DNA from 3 places in the Streptomyces sp. NPDC054796 genome. Region 2 is predicted to be linked to each of the others. Evidence: predicted binding sites of a transcription regulator. Region 2 holds the regulator's gene; each other region holds the start of a gene.
What was found. Region 2 encodes HrcA, which represses chaperone genes, less so after heat shock. Its sites were predicted from a motif close to TTNGCACTCNGNNNNNCNGAGTGCNAA; they were not measured.
Positions count from the first base shown of each region.

Region 1: the regulator HrcA is predicted to act here: its motif matches at 2,219-2,245, upstream of groES (co-chaperone GroES).
Region 3: the regulator HrcA is predicted to act here: its motif matches at 2,019-2,045, upstream of groL (chaperonin GroEL).

Region 1 is NZ_JBSHAO010000038.1:67,724-71,985, reverse strand. Features, by position in the region: gene ACWGJ2_RS27460 (hypothetical protein) at 1-135, shown strand, start outside; gene ACWGJ2_RS27455 (lamin tail domain-containing protein) at 400-855, shown strand; gene ACWGJ2_RS27450 (class I SAM-dependent methyltransferase) at 904-2,151, opposite strand; gene groES (co-chaperone GroES) at 2,396-2,704, shown strand; gene groL (chaperonin GroEL) at 2,930-4,262, shown strand, end outside.
Region 2 is NZ_JBSHAO010000035.1:65,288-69,549, reverse strand. Features, by position in the region: gene dnaJ (molecular chaperone DnaJ) at 93-1,226, opposite strand; gene hrcA (heat-inducible transcriptional repressor HrcA) at 1,227-2,243, opposite strand; gene ACWGJ2_RS26245 (MBL fold metallo-hydrolase) at 2,468-3,268, shown strand; gene ACWGJ2_RS26240 (DUF3097 domain-containing protein) at 3,318-4,220, shown strand.
Region 3 is NZ_JBSHAO010000005.1:52,437-56,698, forward strand. Features, by position in the region: gene thrC (threonine synthase) at 1-669, shown strand, start outside; gene ACWGJ2_RS05970 (MoaD/ThiS family protein) at 666-944, shown strand; gene ACWGJ2_RS05975 (cold-shock protein) at 1,462-1,665, shown strand; gene groL (chaperonin GroEL) at 2,194-3,822, shown strand; gene ACWGJ2_RS05985 (hypothetical protein) at 4,190-4,262, shown strand, end outside.

The sequences.
Region 1 (4,262 bases), on a different contig from region 2:
CTGCGCGAGGAGCGGTCAGGGCCCTTCGTGCCCTTCGACCGGCTGTCCGGTTCTCTCGGCGCGGCGTCCAGCGCGGGCGCGGTCTCCGTCGACCGGCTCGTCGATCAGGTGAGGGAGAGCCTGGCCGTCCACTGACACCTGGCGGGGCGCGCATCGCTTCTCCTCGCGCCCCGTTTTCACCTCAGCGAGCCCACACGAACGGAACGGGCCCGCGACTTCACCCGGACGAGTGAGGCAGGGGAGTGCCGGGGAGTGCCCGGGAGCACGTCGAGAAGGCGGAGGGCGTCGGTACGGATGTGACCGATTCTCCGTAAGTGTGCGGACACAGGGGATGTTGCGGCTTAAAGTATCGATCCTGCCCGGTGTGCGAAGCCGGGCCGTGTCCTAGGGGGGACCACCATGAAGATCCGGCATGCCCTGATACCGGCGGCGGCGGCGGGGGCCGCCGCCGTGCTCGCGCTCACGCTCGCCGCGCCCGCGCAGGCGGCCTCGGCCGTCCAGTTCCGCTACTTCCGCTACGACTCGCCAGGCAGCGACAGGGGCGGCAACTCCAGCGTCAACGCCGAGTACTTCACCCTGAAGAACGTCTCCAGCCGGAGCGTCAGCCTCAAGGGCTACACGGTGAAGGACAGCGCGGGCTACAAGTACACCTTCGGCACCTTCACCCTGAAGTCCGGCAAGAGCGTCCGCGTGCACACGGGCAAGGGCACCAACAAGAGCACCGACCGCTACTGGGGCCGTAGCTGGTACGTGTGGAACAACAGCGGGGACAAGGCCACGCTGCGCTCCGCCTCCGGCAGCTCCCTGGACACCTGCTCGTGGAGCCGCACGGGGAGCGGCTACAAGAACTGCTGAGCCCGACGGCCGCGCACGCCGCGCACGCCGCGCACGCCGCGCACGCGCTCACGCCGCCCGTGTCGCCGGGTGCCCCAGCAGCGTCATCGGGGCACCCGCGACCCGGGTGAGGAAGACTGTGCAGGCGTGCGGACCCTCGGGCTTCAGCTTCCGGCGGAGTTCCTCGGGCTCGACGGCGGAGCCCCGTTTCTTCACGGTGACCACGCCCACCCCGCGCTCCCGCAGCAGGGCGCGCAGCTTCTTGACGTTGAAGGGCAGCACGTCGGTGATCTCGTAGGCGGTCGCGTACGGCGTCGGGACCAGCGCGTCGGACGTCACATACGCGATCGTCGGATCGAGGAGACGGCCTTCGACCCGTGCCGCGACCTCGGAGACCAGGTGCGCCCTGATCACGGCGCCGTCCGGCTCGTACAGATAGCGCCCGACGTCCCCGGGCTCCGGGTCGGGGAGCCCGGTCCCCGTCAGGGTGTCCCCGCCGGGCAGCAGCGTCGCCCGGACGAGACCGTCCTCCACCCCCGCGCCGAACCAGAGCACGGCCTCCTTCACATCGCCGCCGTCCGAGATCCACTCGGCCTCGGCGTCGGACGGTACGACCTCGTGCGGGATGCCGGGCGCGACCTTGAGCGCCGCGTGCGAGACGCGACGGGTGACCTCGACGGCCCAGCTCAGCGGGGGCGAGTACGCCTCGGGATCGAAGATACGGGCCCCGCCGCGCCCCGGCCCGCCGCCCTTCCCGGAGCCGCTCCGTCCGCCCTGTCCGCCCCGTCCCGAGCCGCGCCGCGCGGGGTCGACGAAGACCGCGTCGTACCCCGAGATGTCGGTCTCGGTCACGTCCTCGCACCGCACCTCGATGCGGTCGGCCAGCCCCAGGGCCTCGGCGTTGGCCCTGGCCACCGCGCAGGTCAGCGGGTCCCGGTCCACGGCCAGCACCGACACCCCGGCGCGGGCCAGCGCGAGCGCGTCGCCGCCGACGCCCGAGCAGAGGTCGGCCAGCCGCCGCACGCCCAGTTCCCCGGTCAAGCGGCGGGCCCGGTGCGCCGCGACGGTCGCGCGGGTCGACTGCTCCAGGCCGTTGGGCGTGAAGTACATCCGCGCCGCGTCCTCGGTACCGAACTTCGCCACGGCGCGCTGCCGCAGCCGCGCCTGCGCGAGCGCTGCGGAGACCAGTTCGGCGGGGTGGTCGCGGCGCAGCCTCGTCGCGACGGAGAGTTCGTGCGCCGGGTCGAAGTCGCGCAGCCCGGCGAGGAGGGACTGCCCCTCGTCGCCCAGGAGCCGGGAGAAAGCGTCAAGATCCACGCCCCCATTCTCCCTGGCGGAATTCCCTTGCCACGTCCCGGCGCCGACGGGGGGCGCGGGCGGCTCGCTGGCACTCTGGTTGACGGAGTGCTAACCGCGGCATAATCTCAACCCTGGCACTCTCCCCTGGTGAGTGCCAGCTAGTCGCGACAGGCAGATCCGGCACCCGCGACGACGGATCTACCAGGTCGCCACCCCAGACATATGACCCCGTGATGAGATCTCCGAAGGGGGAGGTCGGATCGTGACGACCGCCAGCTCCAAGGTTGCCATCAAGCCGCTTGAGGACCGCATTGTGGTCCAGCCGCTCGACGCTGAAGAGACCACGGCCTCTGGCCTGGTCATCCCGGACACCGCGAAGGAGAAGCCCCAGGAGGGCACCGTCCTTGCCGTGGGCCCGGGCCGCTTCGAGGACGGCAACCGCCTGCCGCTCGACGTCAAGGTCGGCGACATCGTGCTGTACAGCAAGTACGGCGGTACCGAGGTGAAGTACAGCGGCGAGGACTACCTCGTCCTCTCGGCTCGCGACGTTCTCGCGATCGTCGAGAAGTAATTCACCTGTAAGGCCACCGGCCATGGGCCCAGGCCCGACGGCCGTCGGCCCGAAGCGGTCATCGAGGCTTTCCGAAGCCGCGAAGCCGGAATATTGCTTCTGACCCGCGCCCTGGTTCCCGCATCCGAATACGAGATGGCCGGGGCCAGGGCGCGGTTCGTCTGAGCGATGGCGGCTGCCGTGTCCGGCGGCCGAGGATCGCAACGAAAGGACTTAACAGCTCCCATGGCGAAGATCCTGAAGTTCGACGAGGACGCCCGTCGCGCCCTTGAGCGCGGCGTGAACAGCCTTGCCGACACGGTCAAGGTCACCATCGGCCCCAAGGGCCGCAACGTCGTTATCGACAAGAAGTTCGGCGCCCCGACCATCACCAACGACGGCGTGACCATCGCCCGTGAGGTCGAGGTCGAGGACCCCTACGAGAACCTCGGCGCCCAGCTCGTGAAGGAGGTGGCGACCAAGACCAACGACATCGCGGGTGACGGCACCACCACCGCCACCGTGCTCGCCCAGGCGCTCGTACGCGAGGGCCTGCGCAACGTCGCCGCCGGTGCCTCCCCGGCCGCCCTGAAGAAGGGCATCGACGCCGCCGTCAAGGCCGTCTCCGACGACCTGCTGGCCTCGGCCCAGCCGATCGACTCCAAGGAGGACATCGCCGCTGTCGCCGGTCTGTCCGCCCAGGACAAGCAGGTCGGCGAGCTGATCGCCGAGGCGATGGACAAGGTCGGCAAGGACGGTGTCATCACCGTCGAGGAGTCGCAGACCTTCGGTCTTGAGCTGGACTTCACCGAGGGCATGGCCTTCGACAAGGGCTACCTCTCGCCCTACATGGTCACCGACCAGGAGCGTATGGAGGCCGTCCTCGACGACCCGTACATCCTGATCCACCAGGGCAAGATCGGGTCCATCCAGGACCTGCTGCCGCTGCTGGAGAAGATCATGCAGGCCGGTGGCTCCAAGCCGCTGCTGATCATCGCCGAGGACGTCGAGGGCGAGGCCCTGTCCACGCTCGTCGTCAACAAGATCCGCGGCACCTTCAACGCCGTCGCCGTGAAGGCCCCCGGCTTCGGCGACCGCCGCAAGGCGATGCTGGGCGACATGGCGACGCTGACCGGCGCCACGGTCATCGCCGAAGAGGTCGGCCTCAAGCTCGACCAGGCCGGTCTCGACGTGCTGGGCACGGCCCGCCGCGTCACCATCACCAAGGACGACACCACCATCGTCGACGGTGCTGGCAAGGGCGAGGACGTCCAGGCGCGCGTCGCCCAGATCAAGGCCGAGATCGAGTCCACGGACTCGGACTGGGACCGCGAGAAGCTCCAGGAGCGCCTGGCCAAGCTGGCCGGCGGCGTGTGCGTCATCCGCGTCGGCGCGGCCACCGAGGTCGAGCTGAAGGAGAAGAAGCACCGCCTGGAGGACGCCATCTCCGCAACGCGCGCCGCCGTCGAGGAGGGCATCGTCTCCGGTGGCGGCTCCGCGCTCGTCCACGCCGCGAAGGTGCTGGAGGGCTCGCTCGGCAAGGCCGACGACGAGGCCACCGGTGTCGCCGTGGTCCGCC
Region 2 (4,262 bases):
GAGGTGTCGCTCTCCCGCGCGCCCTCACCCGCCGCGGCGGCCCCTCACGGGCCCGCCGCAGGTGCGGCCGCGGGTGCGGCCGCGGGTGCGCCTCACCGGCCGTTGAACGCGTCCTTCAGCCGCGAGAACAGGCCCTGCTGACCCGGCTGGAACGTGCCCGTGGGCCGCTCCTCGCCGCGCAGCTTCGCGAGCCTGCGCATCAGCTCCTCCTGCTCGGGCTCCATCTTCGTCGGGGTGGTCACCTCGACGTGGACGATGAGCTGGCCACGGCCGCCGCCCCGCAGATGCGTGATGCCGCGGTCGTGCAGCGGGATCGACTGGCCGGACTGCGTGCCCGGCCGGATGTCGACCTCTTCCATCCCGTCGAGCGTCTCCAGCGGCACCTTCGTGCCGAGCGCCGCGGCCGTCATCGGAATGGTGACCGTGCAGTGCAGATCGTCGCCCCGGCGCTGGAAGACGGGGTGCGCGTTCTCGTGGATCTCGACGTAGAGATCGCCAGCGGGACCGCCGCCGGGGCCGACCTCGCCCTCGCCGGCGAGCTGGATGCGGGTGCCGTTGTCGACACCCGCGGGGATCTTGACGGTGAGGCTGCGCCGCGAGCGGATGCGGCCGTCACCGGCGCACTCGGGGCACGGGGTGGGGACGACGGTGCCGAAGCCCTGGCACTGCGGGCAGGGGCGCGAGGTCATGACCTGGCCCAGGAAGGAGCGCGTGACCTGGGAGACCTCACCACGGCCCCGGCACATGTCACACGTCTGCGCCGAGGTGCCGGGCGCCGCGCCCTCGCCGCTGCACGTGGTGCAGACGACGGCGGTGTCGACCTGGATCTCCTTGGTGGTCCCGAAGGCCGCCTCGTCCAGATCGATGTCCAGCCGGATCATGGCGTCCTGGCCCCGCCGCGTGCGGGACCGGGGCCCGCGCTGCGACGCGGTGCCGAAGAACGCGTCCATGATGTCCGAGAAGTTCCCGAAGCCCGCGCCGAAGCCGCCGGGCCCGCCGCCCGCGGCACCCGAGGCGGGGTCGCCGCCGAGGTCGTAGACCTGCTTCTTCTGCGGGTCCGACAGCACCTCGTAAGCGGTGTTGATCTCCTTGAACCGCTCCTGGGTCTTCGGGTCCGGATTGACGTCCGGATGCAGCTCGCGGGCCAGGCGGCGGAAAGCCTTCTTGATCTCGTCCTGCGAGGCGTCGCGCTGCACGCCGAGGACCGCGTAGTAGTCCGTCGCCACTTACGACTCCGCGAGGATCTGTCCGACGTAACGTGCCACTGCGCGTACCGCTCCCATCGTTCCGGGGTAGTCCATGCGGGTCGGTCCGACCACGCCGAGCTTGGCGACTGCTTCGTCGCCCGAACCGTAGCCGACCGATACGACCGATGTGGAACTCAGGCCCTCGTGGGCATTCTCATGCCCGATTCGTACCGTCATGCCCGGGTCCTTGGCCTCCCCGAGCAGCTTGAGCAGCACGACCTGCTCCTCCAGGGCCTCCAGCACCGGCCGGATGGTCAGGGGGAAGTCGTGCCCGAAGCGGGTGAGGTTCGAGGTGCCGCCGATCATCAGCCGCTCCTCGGTCTCCTCCACCAGGGTCTCCAGGAGCGTCGCCAGGACCGCCGAGATCGAGCCGCGGTCGTCCGCGTCGAACGCCTCGGGCAGGTCCTGCACGAGGGACGGGACCTCCGTGAACCGCTCGCCCACGACCCGGCTGTTGAGCCGGGCCCGCAGATCGGCCAGGGTGGCCTCTCCGATGGGCCCAGGAGTATCGATCATGCGCTGCTCGACGCGGCCCGTGTCCGTGATGAGCACGAGCATCAGCCGCGCGGGCGCCAGCGAGAGCAGTTCCACGTGCCGCACCGTCGAGCGCGTCAGCGAGGGGTACTGCACCACGGCGACCTGCCGGGTGAGCTGCGCGAGCAGCCGCACCGTGCGGCCCACCACATCGTCCAGATCGACGGCGCCGTCCAGGAAGTTCTGGATGGCCCGGCGCTCCGGCGAGGACAGCGGCTTCACCCCGGCCAGCTTGTCGACGAAGAGGCGGTACCCCTTGTCCGTCGGGATGCGCCCGGCGCTGGTGTGCGGCTGGGCGATGTACCCCTCGTCCTCCAGCGCCGCCATGTCGTTACGCACGGTGGCCGGGGACACCCGCAGGTTGTGCCGCTCCGTGAGCGCCTTGGAACCCACGGGCTCCTCGGTGCCCACGTAGTCCTGGACGATGGCGCGCAGCACTTCGAGTCTGCGTTCACTGAGCATCGCGCACACCTCCCGCCCGGCCGTAGGTCCGGATTCTCTGCCGCTTCCTGGCATTCCCTGGCACTCTCACCGGATGAGTGCCAGCTTTCCCCGGGCCAGTGTACGGCCGGTCACCATGGCCGGGGCAAGGGTGGCCGGACCTGACGGTATCGCGGCCCTTCCGCCGCACCCGTGAGGCAGCCGCCGGCCGGGCGCCGGGAGAGGGCTGCCGTTAGCGTCGTCGTATGACGGGCCATTGGGAAGAGGGAGCGGACGACGGACCTGCGGCGGACACGGGCGCCAGCCCGGGCTGGGAGCGGCTGGCGCCCGGCGTCGTACGGCGCAGGCTTCCCGGCTGGGACGCCACCGTGGGCGCCGTGGCGAGCGACGAGGGCGTACTCGTCGTCGACACCGGATCGTCCCTGCGCGAGGGGGCACGCATCCGCTCCGAGCTGCGGGAACTGTTCGGCCTCCCCGTGACGCACATCGCCCTCACCCACCCCCACTTCGACCATGTGCTGGGCACGGCCGCGTTCGCCGGTGTGCAGGTCTACGGCGCCGTCGGCGTGGACGAGCTGCTGGCGCGTCCGCGAGCGCGCGAGGCGCTGCGCGACGACGCCGTCGCGCACGGTCTCGCCCCGGACGCTGCGACCGAGGCGGTGGACGTCCTCGTGCGCCCGCACCACCCCGTCTCCGGCGAACTCACCCTCACCTTCGGGAACCGGCAGGTGCTGCTCGCGAACGTCGGGCCCGGGCACACGGGGCACGATCTGGCGGTGCTGGTACCGGGCGCCGGGGGTTCGGCGGGCGGCGCTGCGGGCGGGGAGGCCCGCGAGGTCGTCTTCTGCGGCGACCTGGTGGAGGAGTCGGGCGAGCCCCAGGCCGGGCGCGACGCCCACCCGGGCCACTGGCCGCAGGCGCTGGACCGGCTGCTGGCGCTGGGCGGCGAGGACGCGCGCTACGTGCCGGGGCACGGCGCCGTCGTCGGCGCCGACTTCGTGCGCGCCCAACGCGAGCGGCTGGCACAGCGGTTCGCGGACGGCTGAGCGGCACGCCGGTTCGCGGACGGCTGAAGAGGCCGTGAAGAATGAGCGCATGCGCAGCGGTCCGAGCAAGCGATACAGCCCCGATCTGACGCCGCCGTGGAAGCAGCGGCGGCCCGTCCCCGAGGTTCCGGCGGAGCCCGACCTCGTGGTCGAGGAGGTCACCACCGGCTTCTGCGGCGCGGTGATCCGGTGCGAGAAGACGGCGGAGGGCCCGACGGTCACCCTTGAGGACCGCTTCGGCAAGCACCGCGTCTTCCCCATGGAGCCGCGCGGCTTCCTGCTGGAGGGGAAGCCGGTGACGCTGGTACGGCCCACGGCCGCCGCCTCTGCCGCCTCCGCCTCATCCGGCGGCTCCGCTTCCGGGCCCGGGGGCGCCTCCGGGCCGACGGGGCGCAGGCTCACGGCTTCCGGTTCGCTGGCGGTGCCGGGCGCGCGGGCCCGGGTGGCACGCGCGGGACGGATCTATGTGGAGGGACGGCACGACGCGGAGCTGGTCGAGAAGGTGTGGGGCGACGACCTGCGCATCGAGGGCGTCGTCGTGGAGTACCTGGAGGGCGTCGACGACCTCCCCGCGATCGTGGAAGCCTTCGGTCCCTCCCCCGAGGCACGCCTCGGCGTACTGGTCGACCACCTCGTGCCCGGCTCGAAGGAATCCCGCATCGCGGAGCGGGTCACGGGCGAGGACGTGCTGGTCGTGGGCCACCCGTACATCGACATCTGGGAGGCGGTGAAGCCCGCCTCCGTGGGCATCGAAGCGTGGCCCCGGGTGCCGAAGGGGCAGGACTGGAAGACCGGCGTGTGCCGCGCACTGGGCTGGCCGGAGAACACGGGTGCCGCCTGGCGGCGCATCCTGGGCAGCGTCCGCAGCTACCGCGATCTGGAACCCGATCTGCTGGGGCGCGTCGAGCACCTCATCGACCATGTGACGGTGGGCGGGCCCGCCTCCGCTTGACGGGCGCGGAGCCCGACGCGGGCTCCGCGCAGGTCACGGGCG
Region 3 (4,262 bases), on a different contig from region 2:
GAGCTGATCGGCGACCCGCTGGGCGAGGGCTGGGGGTTCGTCAACGTCAACCTGCGCCCGTACTACGGCGAGGGCTCGAAGACGCTCGCGTACGAGATCTGCGAGCAGCTCGGCTGGGAGCTGCCGGACCAGATCGTGATCCCGATCGCCTCGGGCTCGCAGCTCACGAAGATCGACAAGGGTCTGAAGGAGCTGATCAGGATCGGGCTCGTCGAGGACAAGCCCTACAAGATCTTCGGCGCCCAGGCCGAGGGCTGCTCGCCCGTCTCCCGCGCATTCAAGGACGGGCACGACGTCGTGCGCCCGGTGCGCCCGGACACGATCGCCAAGTCGCTGGCCATCGGCAACCCGGCCGACGGGCCCTATGTCCTGGACATCGCACGCCGTACGGGCGGCGCGGTGGAGGATGTGAACGACGAGCAGGTCGTCGACGCGATCAAGCTGCTGGCGCGCACGGAGGGCATCTTCGCCGAGACCGCGGGCGGCGTGACCGTCGGCGTGACCAAGAAGCTGATCGAGGAAGGGCAGCTCGACCCCTCCCTCACCACCGTCGTCCTCAACACGGGCGACGGACTCAAGACCCTGGACGCGGTCGCCCCGACCACCGGTCCTTCCGCCATCATCCGTCCGAACCTGGACTCCTTCCGAGAGGCTGGCCTCGCATCATGAGCGTGAATGTCCGTATCCCCACCATCCTCCGTACGTACACCGGTGGCCAGGCCGAAGTGAGCGCCGAGGGCGCCACGCTGTCCGAGGTGCTGACGGACCTGGAGAAGAACCACGCGGGCATCGGCGCGCGCGTTCTCGACGACGAGGGCAAGCTGCGCCGCTTCGTCAACGTGTACGTGAACGACGACGACGTCCGCTTCGAGCAGGGCCTGGAGACGCCGACGCCGGACGGCGCGGGTGTCTCCATCATCCCGGCCGTCGCGGGCGGCTGCTGAGTCCCGACGGGGTCCGGCGGGGGCCCGGCAGGGTCCGCTTCCCCCGGCCTCCATGATTCTTCGATGGGTCTTCGTTGAATCTTCACTGATGACGGGCCCGAAGCGTCCGTGAACGGTCAACGCATCGAATATTGTCGAATCGCTCCCTCCTGATCCGACCGGAGGGAGCGATTCCGCATTCCGGGCCGCGATAGGGTGGCGTCACTTCCCTCCCCCGTGCGCGCCCAGCGCATATGAGAACGCGACAAGTTGTGCCCCAAAACGAGGCCGCAATTGTCGTGTTGGTGGCCTATGCCCGGCCCGACTTGCCCTGATTTCAAGGGACTTCAGCGTTTATTCCCGATCGGCCGTACCCAGAATTCTCGTCCGATTGACCTGTTGCAGAGGGCGTCCGTGCAGATACATTCAGCCGCGGTCGACGCGTTCCGGCGCACGCTTCCGCTTAGGCAGAAGTGAGGTCTGACCCGGGTTCGTGAAGTGCGGGCTCGTGCAAGGGCCAGTAATAGGGGAGTTAGGAATGGCTCAGGGCACCGTCAAGTGGTTCAACGCGGAGAAGGGGTACGGCTTCATCGCGGTCGACGGTGGTGCGGACGTGTTCGTCCACTACAGCGCGATCCAGATGGACGGCTACCGCACTCTCGACGAAGGGCAGCGGGTCGAGTTCGAGATCTCGCAGGGTCAGAAGGGGCCGCAGGCGGACATGGTCCGCGTGACCGGCTGAGCGCCGACCAGACTGCGCAGAGCGTGGAGGGGCCGCATCTTCGGATGCGGCCCCTCATGTCTGTCCGGGGGCCGTTTTCGTCCGGGGCCCGGCTCATGGGGGCCCGGCTCATGGGGGCCCGGACCGGCCGACCGGTCCGGAGTCGTACCGTCGGATACGGAGCGCGTGCGGATCCGGCGAGGTGTGCGGATCCGGTGGGGCGCGCGGACTCGTGCCGGAGGGCTGTTCACGTCCGCGCGCACAGCCGCGCACGTCCGCGCGCGTATACACGCGCCCCGCCGAGCACCCCGCGCCGGGCCTTCGAACCGCCGCAGCCGCTTGCACTCGCGGGGGTCGAGTGCTAATCATTGGCGTTAGCACTCTACGAGTGAGAGTGACAACGAAGGACCGGGTCGGTGAGGCCCGCAGCCGGGTGGGTGCAAGGAACCGCCCGGGTTGCAGGCCGTCCGTCGCGGGCGCCAGCGCGGTCCGGATCATCCGTACCCTGGCTTCGCCGGGGGGACCCCCAGTCCGGGAGGACCACTTCACATGGCCAAGATCATCGCGTTCGACGAGGAGGCGCGGCGCGGCCTTGAGCGCGGTATGAACCAGCTCGCCGATGCCGTCAAGGTCACCCTCGGGCCCAAGGGCCGCAACGTCGTGCTGGAGAAGAAGTGGGGCGCCCCCACGATCACCAACGACGGTGTCTCCATCGCCAAGGAGATCGAGCTCGAGGACTCCTACGAGAAGATCGGCGCCGAGCTGGTCAAGGAGGTCGCGAAGAAGACGGACGACGTCGCCGGTGACGGCACGACGACCGCGACCGTCCTCGCCCAGGCGCTCGTCAAGGAGGGCCTGCGCAACGTGGCCGCGGGTGCCAACCCGATGGCGCTGAAGCGCGGCATCGAGAAGGCCACCGAGGCCGTCTCCGGCGCGCTGCTGGAGCAGGCCAAGGACGTGGAGACCAAGGAGCAGATCGCCTCCACCGCCTCCATCTCCGCCGCCGACGCCCAGATCGGCGAGCTCATCGCCGAGGCGATGGACAAGGTCGGCAAGGAAGGCGTCATCACCGTCGAGGAGTCGCAGACCTTCGGTCTGGAGCTTGAGCTCACCGAGGGCATGCGCTTCGACAAGGGCTACATCTCCGCCTACTTCGCCACCGACATGGAGCGGATGGAGGCCGAGCTGGAGGACCCGTACATCCTCATCGTCAACTCCAAGATCAGCAACGTGAAGGACCTCCTTCCGCTGCTGGAGAAGGTCATGCAGTCGGGCAAGCCGCTGCTGATCATCGCGGAGGACGTCGAGGGCGAGGCTCTCTCCACGCTGGTCGTCAACAAGATCCGCGGCACCTTCAAGTCCGTCGCCGTCAAGGCCCCGGGCTTCGGCGACCGCCGCAAGGCCATGCTCGGCGACATCGCCATCCTCACCGGCGGTCAGGTCATCTCCGAGGAGGTCGGCCTCAAGCTGGAGAACGCCGGTCTGGAGCTGCTCGGCCGCGCCCGCAAGGTCGTCATCACCAAGGACGAGACCACCATCGTCGACGGTGCCGGTGACAGCGAGCAGGTCCAGGGCCGCGTCAACCAGATCCGCGCCGAGATCGACAACAGCGACTCGGACTACGACCGCGAGAAGCTCCAGGAGCGTCTGGCGAAGCTGGCCGGCGGCGTGGCCGTCATCAAGGCCGGTGCCGCCACCGAGGTCGAGCTGAAGGAGCGCAAGCACCGCATCGAGGACGCGGTGCGCAACGCCAAGGCCGCCGTCGAGGAGGGCATCGTCGCCGGTGGTGGCGTGGCTCTGCTCCAGGCGTCCAGCGTCTTCGAGAAGCTGGAGCTGGAGGGCGACGAGGCCACCGGTGCCGCCGCCGTCAAGCTGGCCCTGGAGGCCCCGCTCAAGCAGATCGCGGTCAACGCCGGTCTCGAGGGTGGCGTCATCGTCGAGAAGGTCCGCAACCTCACCCCGGGCAACGGCCTCAACGCCGCCACCGGCGAGTACGTGGACATGATCGCCGAGGGCATCATCGACCCGGCCAAGGTGACGCGCTCCGCGCTCCAGAACGCCGCCTCCATCGCGGCGCTCTTCCTCACCACCGAGGCCGTCATCGCCGACAAGCCGGAGAAGGCCGGGGCCGGCGCCGCCGACCCGACCGGTGGCATGGGCGGTGGCATGGACTTCTGATCCACCGGAGTTTCCCGGCGGATCGGCGGCTCCACGCCGTACGGATCGGACCGAGGGCGGCATCCCCTGCACGGGGGTGCCGCCCTCGGCGCGTGTCAGGGGCGGTTCCCGGAGTCGGTTCTCCGGGGGCGGGTGGTGGAGGGGGGTGTGCCGCAGGAGGCGTACGGATTCTCATACGGGGGTCGCGCGCGTGAGCACGTACGGGGGGCGTACGGAGGGGGCCGGGCACGGGCGCGCGGTGCGCGGCGGGTGCTTCGGCCGCCGTCGCGCCCACGGCGGTTTAGCCCGCCGCAGCGGGGCTAACCGGACCGGGCAGGTTTCCACGAGCCGCACGAGCTACGAGAGACGAAAGCCCGGGGTGGGACACATGACCGCAGTCGTGATCGTGATCCTGGTACTGGTGGTGGTCGCCCTCGCCGCCGGTGCCCTCTATATGAGCC